Regions from separate parts of the Pseudomonas sp. EA_5y_Pfl2_R50 genome, predicted to be linked through region 2. Evidence: predicted binding sites of a transcription regulator. Region 2 holds the regulator's gene; each other region holds the start of a gene.

Region 1 (3,341 bases), on a different contig from region 2:
ACGCACCTGATCGTTGCCTTTGCCGGTCGCGCCGTGAGAAATGGCATCAGCGCCGGTTTCGTTGGCGATTTCGATCAGACGCTTGGCGATCAGCGGACGCGCGATAGAAGTACCCAGCAGGTACTCACCTTCGTAAACGGTGTTGGCGCGGAACATCGGGAACACGAAATCACGCACGAACTCTTCGCGCAGATCGTCGATGTAGATTTCTTTGACGCCCATGGCCTGAGCCTTGGCGCGGGCCGGCTCGACCTCTTCGCCTTGACCGAGATCAGCGGTGAAGGTCACCACTTCACAGTTATAAGTATCCTGCAGCCACTTGAGGATCACCGAAGTGTCCAGGCCGCCGGAATACGCCAGAACGACCTTGTTTACGTCCGCCATGCCATCACTCCACGGGGTTCTACGGAAAGCCGAGGAGTCTACCGCTCAAACGCGATAATTTACAGAGGCGCGACAGCTTAAGACGACAAAGCGACAGAATCTGTCGAGAGCGCGACGATGACCGGCGGGTCAGGAAGTCGCCGCAGTATTGGCTGGAGTGCTCGCTTGCGGCGCCGGAGCCGCTGTCGGCGCGACGCGCGCCAGTTTGACATTGACCCGACGGTTCTTCGCGCGATTGGCCGCACTGGTGTTCGGCACAATGGGATATTGCTCGCCATGGAAACGCACGGTGATCTGCGATTCCTGAATGCCGTTGGCCTTGAAGAAGTCAACCACTGCCAGCGCCCGGCGCCGCGACAATTCACGGTTGGTCAGGCGATTGCCGCTGTTGTCGGAGTGACCATCGAGTTCGATGTGATTGACCGTCGGATCGGCCTTCATGAATTCGAGCATCACTTGCAGCTTGGCCTTGGCGGCGGCGTCAAGATCAACACCTTCGCCGGGGAAACCGATTTGCGATTGCTTGATCTGGTCGAAATTCTGCGGCAGCAATTTCGCCACGCAAGTTTGATAGTCGTTGAACGCCTTGCTGAACTTGACCGGCAGCAGACGCACTTCCGACACCCGGCCATCGCCAGACGCACGTCGCACCACCGGGCTGCGACCGTCGAGCAGACCGCTGATCAAGCCACCGGCCTGAGATTGCGAGCTGTTGAACAGTACATTGCCGCTGCCGAGCCTGACCGACCCCAGATTGATGTCGCCGCGCCCCGGCTGCCATGGCGCCGCCGCTGCCAGCAAGGTTGCCGAGCCGCCGCCAAGCATGGCGTTGTAGGCATTCAGGCGGAAGATCGCCTGCTCGCCCGCCTTGCGCACGAACTCGCCGGAACCAAAATCGGTGATCGGTTGCGTCAGGCGGCATTCGAACTTGTCGCCGGCGACCGTCCACTCAATGTTCTCCAGACGGGTCTGGTACGTGAGCGCCATCGCGGGAAGGCTGGCAAACACACTGAGCAAGGCTAAATAACGCTGGCGCACGGGAGGCTCCATTGGCTTCTGAAACACAAAGACCGATTCACACTATGTTTACGGCATACCTACGGGATATCGGAAGCTTCCCGCAAAACTTGATAGCGAGTGCCTGCAAGAGTCTTTTCCGGTAGCATTCGCCTCAGTTTGACCCGCCTGGAATCCCCTCATGTCCGACCGCCTGACCCTGCTGCGTCCCGACGACTGGCACATTCATCTTCGCGATGGTGCCGTGTTGACCAATACCGTTGCCGATGTTGCGCGCACCTTTGGCCGCGCCATCATCATGCCCAACCTGGTCCCGCCGGTGCGCAACGCCGCCGAGGCCGACGGCTATCGCCAGCGGATTCTCGCTGCCCGCCCGGCCGGCAGTCGCTTCGAACCGTTGATGGTGCTGTACCTCACCGACCGTACCCAGCCCGAAGAAATTCGTGAAGCCAAGGCCAGCGGTTTCGTGTACGCCGCCAAGCTGTACCCGGCCGGCGCGACCACCAACTCCGATTCCGGCGTGACCAGCATCGACAAGATTTTCCCGGCGCTGGAGGCCATGGCCGAAGTCGGCATGCCGTTGTTGATCCACGGCGAAGTCACCCGTGGCGACGTGGACGTGTTCGACCGCGAAAAGATTTTCATCGATGAGCACATGCGCCGTGTCGTCGAGCGCTTCCCGACGCTCAAAGTGGTGTTCGAACACATCACCACCGGCGATGCCGTGCAGTTCGTCAACGAGGCGTCGGCCAACGTTGGCGCGACCATCACCGCGCATCACCTGCTGTACAACCGCAACCACATGCTGGTGGGCGGGATTCGGCCGCATTTCTATTGCCTGCCAATCCTCAAGCGCAACACGCATCAGGAAGCCCTGCTCGATGCCGCCACCAGTGGCAGCGCGAAGTTCTTCCTCGGCACCGACTCGGCGCCGCACGCCCAGCATGCCAAGGAAGCCGCTTGCGGCTGCGCCGGCTGCTACACCGCCTACGCCGCCATCGAGATGTACGCCGAGGCGTTCGAACAGCGCAATGCGCTGGACAAGCTTGAAGCCTTCGCCAGCCTCAACGGCCCGCGTTTCTACGGCCTGCCGGCGAACACCGATCGCATTACCCTGGTTCGTGAAGAATGGACTGCCCCGACCAGCCTGCCGTTTGGCGAGCTGACCGTTATCCCGCTGCGCGCCGGTGAAAAACTGCGCTGGCGCCTGCTGGAGGAACACGCGTGAGTGAAGACCATTTCGACGACGAACTGGACGGACAAAGTGGCGGCGGCGGTTCTCGTCACCCGATGGCAGCACGCTTTCGCGGCTACCTGCCGGTTGTCGTCGACGTAGAAACCGGCGGCTTCAACTCGGCCACCGATGCATTGCTGGAAATTGCTGCGACCACCATCGCCATGGATGAAAAGGGTTTTGTTTACCCGGATCACACCTACTTCTTCCGTGTTGAGCCGTTCGAAGGCGCCAACATCGAAGCAGCGGCGCTGGAGTTCACCGGCATCAAGCTCGATCATCCGCTGCGCATGGCCGTCAGCGAAGAAACGGCGCTGACCGACATCTTCCGTGGCATACGCAAGGCGCTGAAGGCCAATGGCTGCAAGCGTGCGATCCTGGTCGGCCACAACAGCAGCTTCGATCTTGGCTTCCTCAATGCCGCAGTTGCGCGACTGGACATGAAGCGCAACCCGTTTCACCCGTTCTCCAGTTTCGACACCGCGACGCTGGCTGGCCTGGCGTATGGTCAGACCGTGCTGGCCAAGGCCTGTCAGGCAGCCGACATCGATTTCGACGGGCGTGAGGCGCACTCGGCGCGTTACGACACCGAAAAAACCGCTGAGCTGTTCTGTGGCATCGTCAATCGCTGGAAGCAGATGGGCGGCTGGGAAGACTTCGACGACTGAGTGATCGTCGTCGGCAAATCCCGCGCATAAAAAAACCG
Region 2 (3,341 bases):
GATGGCTCGACACTTCACGGTTGTCCGTGCTGCTGCGTGACAGAAAACCGTCGACCCGGCGCGCCAGCTCGCGGAACTCTTCAGCCCCGACTTCGCGACGCATGAAGCGACTCCAATCGGCGCTCAAGGTCTGGGCTTCATCAGCCAGACCGTTGACCACCGGCGTGGCGCTTTCCACCAGATCCATGGTGCGGTTGGCCGCGGCTTCCGTCAGCTTGACCACATAGCCCAGGCGTTCGGTGGCGTCGGTGATTTGCGACACTTCCTCGGCCTGCGGCATGTGCGGATCGATCTGGAAATTGACGATCGCACTGTGCAGTTCACGCGTGAGCTTGCCCACTTCCTGATACAGGCCACGGTCACGGGTCTGATTGAGCTCATGGATCAGTTGCACCGCGTCACCGAATCTGCCTTTTTCAAGGCTCTCGACCAGTTCGACCGCGTGTTTTTTCAGGGTCGACTCGAAATCGCCCTGTGAAGATTCTTTATGCTCCATAGCTCCCCCGCGCGTTCATCAGCCGATGCGTTCGAAAATCTTCTCGATTTTGTCTTTCAGCGCCTGAGCCGTGAAAGGTTTGACCACGTAGCCGTTCACACCGGCCTGAGCGGCTTCGATGATCTGCTCACGCTTGGCTTCAGCGGTCACCATCAGTACCGGCAGGTGCTTGAGCTTTTCATCGGCACGCACGTGACGCAGCAGGTCGATACCGGTCATGCCCGGCATGTTCCAGTCCGTTACCAGAAAGTCGATGCTGCCGCTGTTGAGCACCGGAATGGCAGTGGTGCCATCGTCGGCCTCGACGGTGTTGGTGAACCCAAGATCACGCAGCAGGTTCTTGATGATCCGCCGCATCGTTGAGAAGTCATCAACGATGAGGATTTTCATGTCTTTGTTCAATTCGACCTCCAAGCAGTCTTAAACGCGCCCAGCACCTGGACGCGCCACTTCAATCAATCGGCGCAGCACTCGAAGACTGTCTGGAGCACAACAGAGCAAGACCGGTGCCGTTCATCACCGCACCAGCCTCGTTCGCAGTGTCCCCACACTGCCTTCAGCGCGCTCGCCACTCCCCCAAACGCCCCCGCAAACGGGCCGCGCACTGGCTGTGTAACTGGCTGACCCGCGATTCACTGACGCCAAGGACTTCACCGATCTCCTTGAGGTTCAGCTCTTCGTCGTAGTACAGCGCCAACACCAGTCGCTCACGCTCCGGCAAATTGGCAATCGCGTCCGCCAGCGCCGCCTGGAAGCGTTCATCTTCCAGATCGCGTGACGGCTCAAGATGAGCACTCGCGCCATCCTCGTGCAGCCCTTCGTGTTCGCCGTCCTGCAACAGGTCGTCGAAACTGAACAGGCGACTGCCCAAGGTGTCATTCAAAATCCCGTAGTAATCGTCGAGACTCAATTGGAGTTCGGCTGCAACCTCGTGATCTTTAGCGTCACGGCCGGTTTTAGCTTCAATTGAGCGAATTGCGTCGCTGACCATACGGGTATTGCGGTGAACCGAGCGTGGCGCCCAATCCCCTTTGCGCACTTCATCGAGCATCGCACCGCGGATTCGTATGCCCGCGTATGTTTCGAAACTGGCGCCTTTGCTGGCGTCGTATTTGGTCGAGACTTCGAGCAGGCCGATCATGCCGGCCTGGATCAGGTCTTCGACCTGCACACTCGCCGGCAAGCGTGCCAGCAAGTGGTAGGCAATGCGTTTGACCAATGGTGCGTAACGCTCGATCAGTTCGTACTGCGCGTCACGTGCCGACTTCTTGTAGAGATTCATGCCACTGGCGGTCATAACACAGGCCCTGCGGTTTGCTGCACGAGACGCTCGACGAAAAACTCGAGATGGCCGCGCGGGTTGGCCGGCAGCGGCCAGGTATCGACCTTCTGTGCAATCGCCTTGAACGCCAGCGCGCACTTGGAGCGCGGGAAGGCTTCGTAGACGGCACGCTGCTTCTGCACGGCCTTGCGCACGCTTTCGTCGTAAGGCACGGCGCCGACGTATTGTAGGGCCACGTCAAGGAAGCGATCCGTGACCTTGGTCAACTTGGCGAACAGGTTGCGGCCTTCCTGCGGGCTCTGCGCCATGTTGGCGAGGACGCGGAAGCGGTTCATGCCGTAATCGCGGTTGAGCAGCTTGATCAGCGCGTAGGCGTCCGTGATCGAAGTCGGCTCGTCGCAAACCACCAGCAACACTTCCTGGGCGGCGCGCACAAAACTGACTACCGAGTCACCAATACCCGCAGCGGTGTCGATCACCAGCACGTCGAGATTGTCGCCAATGTCGCTGAATGCCTGGATCAGGCCGGCGTGTTGCGCCGGGCTCAGGTGCACCATGCTCTGCGTGCCGGAAGCGGCCGGCACGATGCGGATACCGCCGGGGCCTTGCAACAGCACGTCGCGCAGTTCGCAACGGCCTTCGATGACGTCGGCCAGTGTGCGTTTCGGGGTAAGCCCCAGCAGAACGTCGACGTTCGCCAGCCCCAGATCAGCGTCCAGCAGCATGACCCGACGGCCAAGCTCTGCCAGCGCCAGAGACAAGTTCACTGACACGTTAGTCTTCCCGACGCCACCTTTGCCGCCGGTCACCGCGATCACCTGTACGGGATGCATGCTGCCCATGTTATTTCTTTACCTTGTCTTGCATAGACGGAGGCCACATTACTGGCTGCGCGTTCACAACCGGAACAATGCATGGCAGACCATCGATGTAGGTACAAAAACTGTTCATGAATACCTCAGCCTACCTGCTTGGTCGGGCTGTGATAGATATCAGCGAACATGTCGGCCATGGCTTCTTCGCTGGGTTCTTCCTGCATTTGCACGCTGACGGCACGGCTGACCAGTTGATGGCGGCGCGGCAGATGCAAATCATCCGGAATCCGTGGGCCATCGGTCAGGTACGCGACCGGCAATTCATGACTGATCGCCAGGCTCAACACTTCGCCCAGGCTTGCCGTTTCATCCAGTTTAGTCAGGATGCACCCGGCGAGCCCGCAACGCTTGTAACTGTGATAAGCGGCGGTTAGAACCTGTTTCTGGCTGGTGGTTGCCAAGACCAGATAATTTTTTGAACGAATGCCACGACCGGCGAGACTTTCGAGCTGCATGCGCAGGGCCGGATCGCTGGCTTGCAGGCCGGCGGTATCGATCAGCACCACGCGTTTGCGCAGCAGTGGGTCCAGCGCCTGCACCAGCGACTGGCCAGGATCGACGTGAGTGACCGGCACATTGAGGATGCGACCGAGCGTCTTCAACTGTTCCTGCGCACCGATACGGAAACTGTCCATGCTCACCAGCGCGACATTCTGCGCGCCGTACTTGAGCACGTAGCGCGCGGCCA
Region 3 (3,341 bases), on a different contig from region 2:
TTGCCAACGTGCCGGTGGTATTGGCGGGTAATTTTGCGGCGGAGAAACTTCCCCTGACCTTGATCCGTCGCCTCGCGGCTTCGGCATTCATGATCCTGGCCGTTGTCGCGGTGTACAAGGCGATGCAGAGCAGTGGCTGGGTTTGATGGCGTAGGTCAGTAACACCGCGTCATCGTTCTTCGCGAGCAAGCCCGCTCCCACAGGGATATTCGGTCATCACACATTATGTGAACACCACTGAACCTGTGGGAGCGGGCTTGCTCGCGAAGGGGTCAGCAGCTTCGCTGCAAACTCATCAGGACTTCGGCGCTTGTTCGTACAGCGGCATGACTTTCGGAATCGCTGCCTGCAACGAAGCGATCCGGCTGGCCGAGGCCGGGTGGGTGCTCATGAATTCCGGCGGCGAACCTTCCGACGCCTTGCTCATCTTGTTCCACAGGGTGATCGCCGCGTTCGGGTTGTAACCGGCGCGCGCGGCCAGTTCCAGACCGATCAGATCGGCTTCGTTTTCGTTGGCGCGGCTGTTTGGCAAGGTCATGCCGTAATTGGCCACGGTGTCGGCCAGCGCCAGGCTGTCCTGACCCAGACCGAGCAACGCACCCGCCCCCTGCTTGGCCATTTCAACACCGTAAGCCTTGGACATCGCTTCACGACCGTGCTCGCGCAGGGCGTGGGCGATTTCATGGCCCATGACCGCAGCGATTTCATCGTCGGTGAGTTTGAGGCTGTCGATCAGCCCGGTGTAGAAAATGATCTTGCCACCAGGGCCGCAGTTGGCGTTGAGCTCATCGCTCTTGATCAGATTGACCTCCCACTGCCATTGCGCGGCATCGGGACGGAAATTCGGTGCCTGGGCGATCAGACGATTGGCAATTGCCTGAACCCGCTTGGCCTCAGGACTGGTCTTGTCCAGCACACCTTTGCTGGAGGCTTCACCGACAGTCTTCTGATAGGACTGCGCATACATCTGGTCGACCTCTTGCGAGGACAGCATGCTGAACATGTACTGCTTGCGCTCCACACCCACGGCTCCGCCGCTGGTGGTGTTGACCGACTGACAGCCGGCCAGCAACAACGCTGCGCTCAGTGCACTTACAACCAATGTCTTGTTCATTCAAACGCTCCCTGAAAACCTGTCGCGTATCCTAGGCGGGTAATCGTATCGGCGCCAGATACAACGGACGTGCTGCAGCGACTTTCAGACGTTTCCCGCCAGGACTGTCGTAAAAAATTCACACCGACCGGCAAAGCCTCTGCCACAACGTCGCACACTGATCCATTTGCGACATCGGCTTTCAATTACCACTGCCTGCACTCATGGCCCCATGCCGGCTGCCGATACATGACCGCAGACGTCCTCTTGCGTGCGGAGCTCCCATGAAGTTCAAGTCGATCCAGTTTTCCGTCGCCGCCCTGGCCGGCGCTATCGTGCTCAGCGTGGTGGCCGCGCTGGTGCTCTACGCACTGTTTTCCGGCGCACGTACCCAAGACATGGTGCAACAGCGCACCCAGGCGCAGTTCGAACAAGTCATCGAACAACGCCTGACCTCGCTGGCACAAACCCAGGTCAGCCAGATCCAGCGCGAACTCGAAGCGCCGCTGCTGATTGCCGGCGGCCTGGTGCGGGTCAATGCCCTGCTCGGCACGCCGGGCGCCGACGGCCAGCCGCGCCTGAGCATCAGCCGCGAACAACTGATCAGCCTGATCAAAGAGAACGTCGAAAAGAACCCGAAGATTCTCGGTACCTACATCGGCTGGGAAAAAAACGCCCTCGATCACAATGACGCGGCCTATGTCGGCACGAGCGTGGTCGGCATCGACGCCGCCAACGGGCGCTTCCTGCCGTGGTGGTTCCGCAATGACGACGGCACCCTCGGCCTCGATAAACTGGTCGACGTCGATGATCAGAAAACCCTGTCCACCGGCGTGCGCGCCAGCGAGTACTACCTGTGCTCGAAGGAAACGAAGAAAGCCTGCGTGATTGATCCGGCACCGTACAAGGTCGGCGACAAGGTCGTCATGCTCGCCTCCTTTATCGAACCGATCATGCTCAACGGCGCCTTCCAGGGCATCGTCGGCGCAGACCTGTCGGTGAACTTCATTCAGGAAATGCTCCTCGCGGCCAACCAGAAGCTCTATGGCGGCGCCGGACAAATGGCCCTGATCGGCGGCAATAGCCGCATCGTGGCCTACACCCAGGACCCGAGCAAATTCGGCGAAAAAGTCAGCGACATCCTCGACGCCGAACAGATCTCCAACATCACCAATCTCAAACGCGGTGAAGTGACTTACTCGGTCAACAAGGACAAGGGCCGCATCGAATTGTACCTGCCGTTCGGCATCGGCCAGACCGACGCCCGTTGGACGCTGATGCTGCAATTGCCGCTCAACGCGGTGATGGCCGACCTGCAAAAACTGCAGGGCGATCTTGAGGCCCAGCGCAAATCCGACACCTTTGGCATGGCCATGGTCGGCCTGATCATCGCCGGCATTGGCTTGCTGGTGATCTGGCTGGTCGGCCACGGCATCGCCAGACCGCTGAAGCAAATGGTCGCCATGCTCAATGACATCGCTCAAGGTGAAGGTGATCTGACCCGTCGTTTGACCAGCGACCGCAGCGATGAACTGGGTTCGATTGCCAAGGGCTTCAACACCTTCCTCGCCAAGCTGCAGGCGATGATTACGCAGGTGGTGACGTCAGTGCAGAGCGTCAGCGATTCCTCGGAACACACCGCCGACATCGCGATCCGCACCAACATCGGCATCCAGAAACAAATGGCCGAGATTGATCAGGTCGCCACGGCGGTGCAGGAAATGACCGCCACCGCACAAGACGTGGCGCGCAACGCGACGCAGGCGGCGCAGGCGGCCAGCCATGCGGATCAGGCGGCCAGTCAGGGCATGCAGATCGTCCGTGACACGTCGAACTCGATTGGCGTGCTGGCGGTGGAAATCGGCAAAGCGGTGGACGTGGTACAGACCCTGGCCAAGGACAGCGAAAACATCAACGCGATCCTCACAGCGATTCGCGGCATTGCCGAGCAGACCAACCTGCTGGCGCTCAACGCGGCAATCGAAGCAGCGCGTGCCGGCGAGCAGGGTCGCGGCTTTGCCGTGGTGGCCGACGAGGTACGCAATCTGGCACAGAAAACCCAGAAAGCCACCGAAGAAATCCAGGCCATGATCCAGCAACTGCAGCAAGGCACCCGCGATGTGGTGCGGGTCATGGAAGACAGCCAGAACCGCACCGACGAAAGCGTGCAACACGCGGCGAAGGCAGCCGAGGCGCTGGAGACGATTACGCAGGCGGTGTCGGTGATCAACGACATGAACACGCAGAT
Region 4 (3,341 bases), on a different contig from region 2:
AAGGCCTGACCGATGGCGCTCAGGCTAGCGCCAGCCAACCCGGCCTGTTCGATGGTCAGTTGCGAGGCCTTGCTGCTGTCGCCGATGACTTTCACGGCAGCCTCGGAATGATTCTGCAGGCGCTCGATCATCGACTGGATCTCCGCCGTCGACTTCTGCGTGCGCTGCGCCAACAAGCGCACTTCATCCGCCACCACGGCAAACCCGCGACCTTGCTCACCGGCCCGCGCCGCTTCGATGGCAGCATTGAGGGCGAGCAGGTTGGTCTGTTCGGCAATCGAGCGAATCACTTCCAGTACGCTGCCGATCTGCGTGCTTTCGGCTGCGAGTGTGCGAATCACTTCAACTGCCTGATCAATCGTGCCGGACAACTTGTCGATCTGCTGCAAGCTGCCGTCGATGTTGATCTGGCCCTGTTGCGCTTGTGCCTCGGCATCGCGCATCTCGGCAGCCGCATGCTCGGCATTTTTTGCCACATCCTGCACGCCGTAAGTGACCTCGTTGATTGCGGTGGCCACCAGTTCCATCTGCTGCGACTGCTGCTGACTGCGTTGCTGCGCTTGCGAAGCGTCGTTGCCCAGTTCGCTGGAGGATTGCCCGAGCGCGCTGGCCGACACCTGCAAGTCGCTGATCACTCGGCGCAACTTGGCGGTGAAGGCGTTGAAGTGATGCGCCAGTTCGGTGACCTCATCCTTGCCGTGGGCATCGAGGCTGCGCGTCAGATCGCTTTCGCCGCTGGCAATGTTGGCCATGGCGCTCACGGTTTCCTGCAACGGACGGACGATGCTGCGGGCAATCAGGATCACCAGCAGGGCCATGATCACGGCGATCACCAGGCCGATGACCGAAGCCTTGATCATCTGGCCCTGGAATTCGGTCTGAACGTCATCGATATAAACGCCGGAACCGATCACCCAGCCCCACGGCTCGAACAGTTTGACGTAGGAGGTCTTGGCCACAGGCTCGCTGGCGCCGGGTTTCGGCCAGCGATAATTGACCATGCCGGCACCTTTGGCTCTAGCGATGGCGACCATCTCGTTGAACACCGCAAAACCGTCCGGGTCGCGGATCGCCGAGAGGTTCTGGCCTTCGAGCTTGGGATTGGTCGGGTGCATGACCATCACGGGCGTCAGGTCGTTGATCCAGAAGTAGTCGCTCTGGTCATAGCGCAAGCCGCGAATCGCGGTCAGCGCCTGTTTCTGCGCGGCCTCTTTGCTGAGGGTGCCGGCGGTTTCCAGGTCGTGATAATAGGTGAGCAGGCCGCTGGCGGTCTGCACCACGTGCTCGGTTTTCTGGGCCTTGGCGTGATACAGGTCATCGTGAATCTGCTTGAGCATCAACACGCCCAAGGTCAATAACATGACCATCGCCACAATCAAGATGAGCCACAAGCGTCGGCTGATCGACACACTGCGCAAGCTGTTCATAACGCTGTCACTCCGGATTCTTGTTCTTGTAATAAATCAACGCCAGCATCCAGCCACGTTTGCGTGGTCGAGCCTGCGCGACCCAAGTCGTATAACGCGGCAGCGCTATTTGGGCTTGTCTGTTAGGATTTCGGCCCCGCGCGTGAAAACCTGAATCGAAGTTGATCTTTCACGGAATTTTGACTGTTTCGTGTAGATGCTGTGCGCGCGGAATCGGTACAGCATTAAACAGCTACGCTGATCGCAGTGAACGTAAAAAAATACTATCGGGGCATGCCGGCGCGCATCGCTCTTTGGGGGTTTGATGGATCTTTGGACGGCCTTGCAGGCACTGATACTAGGCGTTGTAGAGGGGCTGACGGAGTTTTTGCCCATTTCCAGTACCGGACACCAGATCATTGTTGCCGACATGCTCGATTTTGGCGGCGAACGGGCCATGGCGTTCAACATCATCATTCAGCTCGGTGCGATCCTCGCGGTGGTCTGGGAGTTTCGTCGCAAGATCTTCGACGTGGTCACTGGATTGCCGACCCAGCCAGGCGCACGGCGGTTTACCGCAAACCTGCTGATCGCTTTTCTGCCGGCAGTGGTCCTGGGCGTGATCTTTGCCGATCTGATCCATGAATACCTGTTCAATCCAGTCACGGTCGCGGCAGCGCTGGTTGTCGGCGGCGTCATCATGTTGTGGGCGGAAAAACGTCAGCACGAAGTGCATGCCGAAACCGTCGACGAAATCACCTGGAAGGACGCATTGAAGGTCGGTTTTGCCCAGTGTCTGGCGATGATTCCGGGTACTTCGCGCTCCGGTTCGACGATCATTGGTGGCCTGCTGTTCGGCCTGTCGCGCAAGACCGCTACCGAATTCTCGTTCTTCCTCGCCATGCCTACGATGGTCGGCGCGGCGGTGTATTCGGGCTACAAGTATCGTCAGCTGTTTGTGCCGGCGGACTTTGCGGTGTTTGCCATCGGCTTCGTGACCGCGTTCATCTTCGCCATGATCGCGGTGCGCGGTTTGCTGAAGTTCATCGCCAGCCACAGCTATGCGGCATTTGCCTGGTATCGGATCGTGTTCGGTCTGTTGATTCTGGCGACGTGGCAGTTCGGTTGGGTCGACTGGTCGGCTGCCAAACCATGAATGATGCCCGCGCCCGCCGCCCGCAAGGACGACCTTCCAGTGGCAATATCCAGCATCTGAAACTCAAGCTGCTGGTGTTGCTGATCGTTTGTGCGCTGCCGTTGTCCGGCTCGCTGTCGATGTGGCTGCGGGGGATATCCCTGGTGCCACTGACGGCTTACGGGCTGGTCAGTGTGCTGGCGTTCTTCATGTATTGGGCGGACAAGCGCAAGGCGCGCACTGATGCCTGGCGCACCCCGGAGAATATCCTGCATGCCGTGGAACTGGCTGGCGGCTGGCCGGGTGCTTTGATTGCCCAGCAGGTTTTCCGCCACAAGACACGCAAGGTGTCGTTCCAGATTCTGTTCTGGGTGATTGTGTTGTTGCACCAGGTGTTCTGGATCGACCAGTTGTTTCTCGGCTCGAACCTGCTGGCGCTGTTCTGACAAACCACACAAAACCAAAGTGGGAGCGGGCTTACAGCAACAAACCGATTTGGGTCTTCTTCGGCAACTTGCTCACCACCAGTTGATGCGAGCGCTGCAACAATCCGCGTAATTCCTCGGCAGCCAACGGGTAGGGCGGGTGCATGATGATCCACTGCGCACGCGCCAGATAGGGCGCCGGGTGAATGCCCGGGCGGTCGCAATGGCCGAGAAACAGATCCTTGTCGACCTTGAATGCCAGCGAATCGCCGCGCAGTCCCTGCAAGGCAAACATCTTGCTGCCGGCCACCGAAAACACCCGCACGCCACCCCATTTATAGTCTTCGCGGGCACCGGGCAATGCCAGGCAGAACG

What was found. The regulator FliA, encoded in region 2, starts transcription of late flagellar genes. The targets are predictions, from matches to a motif close to CTAAAGTTTNNNNNNNNNNNGCCGNTAA.
Region 1: the regulator FliA is predicted to act here: its motif matches at 1,489-1,516, upstream of AACY19_RS06840 (flagellar protein MotY).
Region 3: the regulator FliA is predicted to act here: its motif matches at 1,315-1,342, upstream of AACY19_RS24330 (methyl-accepting chemotaxis protein).
Region 4: the regulator FliA is predicted to act here: its motif matches at 1,555-1,582, upstream of AACY19_RS18435 (methyl-accepting chemotaxis protein).

What each region holds. Positions count from the first base shown of each region.
Region 1 covers NZ_CAXAPT010000003.1:199,297-202,637, reverse strand. The annotation lists gene AACY19_RS06845 (argininosuccinate synthase) at 1-384, opposite strand, end outside; gene AACY19_RS06840 (flagellar protein MotY) at 514-1,422, opposite strand; gene pyrC (dihydroorotase) at 1,583-2,629, shown strand; gene rnt (ribonuclease T) at 2,626-3,303, shown strand.
Region 2 covers NZ_CAXAPT010000013.1:120,018-123,358, forward strand. The annotation lists gene AACY19_RS21555 (protein phosphatase CheZ) at 1-496, opposite strand, end outside; gene AACY19_RS21560 (chemotaxis response regulator CheY) at 515-886, opposite strand; gene fliA (RNA polymerase sigma factor FliA) at 1,053-1,793, opposite strand; gene fleN (flagellar synthesis regulator FleN) at 1,790-2,620, opposite strand; gene flhF (flagellar biosynthesis protein FlhF) at 2,737-3,341, opposite strand, start outside.
Region 3 covers NZ_CAXAPT010000017.1:75,990-79,330, reverse strand. The annotation lists gene AACY19_RS24340 (TMEM165/GDT1 family protein) at 1-146, shown strand, start outside; gene AACY19_RS24335 (M48 family metallopeptidase) at 296-1,114, opposite strand; gene AACY19_RS24330 (methyl-accepting chemotaxis protein) at 1,378-3,341, shown strand, end outside.
Region 4 covers NZ_CAXAPT010000010.1:151,563-154,903, forward strand. The annotation lists gene AACY19_RS18435 (methyl-accepting chemotaxis protein) at 1-1,427, opposite strand, end outside; gene AACY19_RS18440 (undecaprenyl-diphosphate phosphatase) at 1,732-2,562, shown strand; gene AACY19_RS18445 (DUF1294 domain-containing protein) at 2,559-2,987, shown strand; gene AACY19_RS18450 (MmcQ/YjbR family DNA-binding protein) at 3,019-3,341, opposite strand, start outside.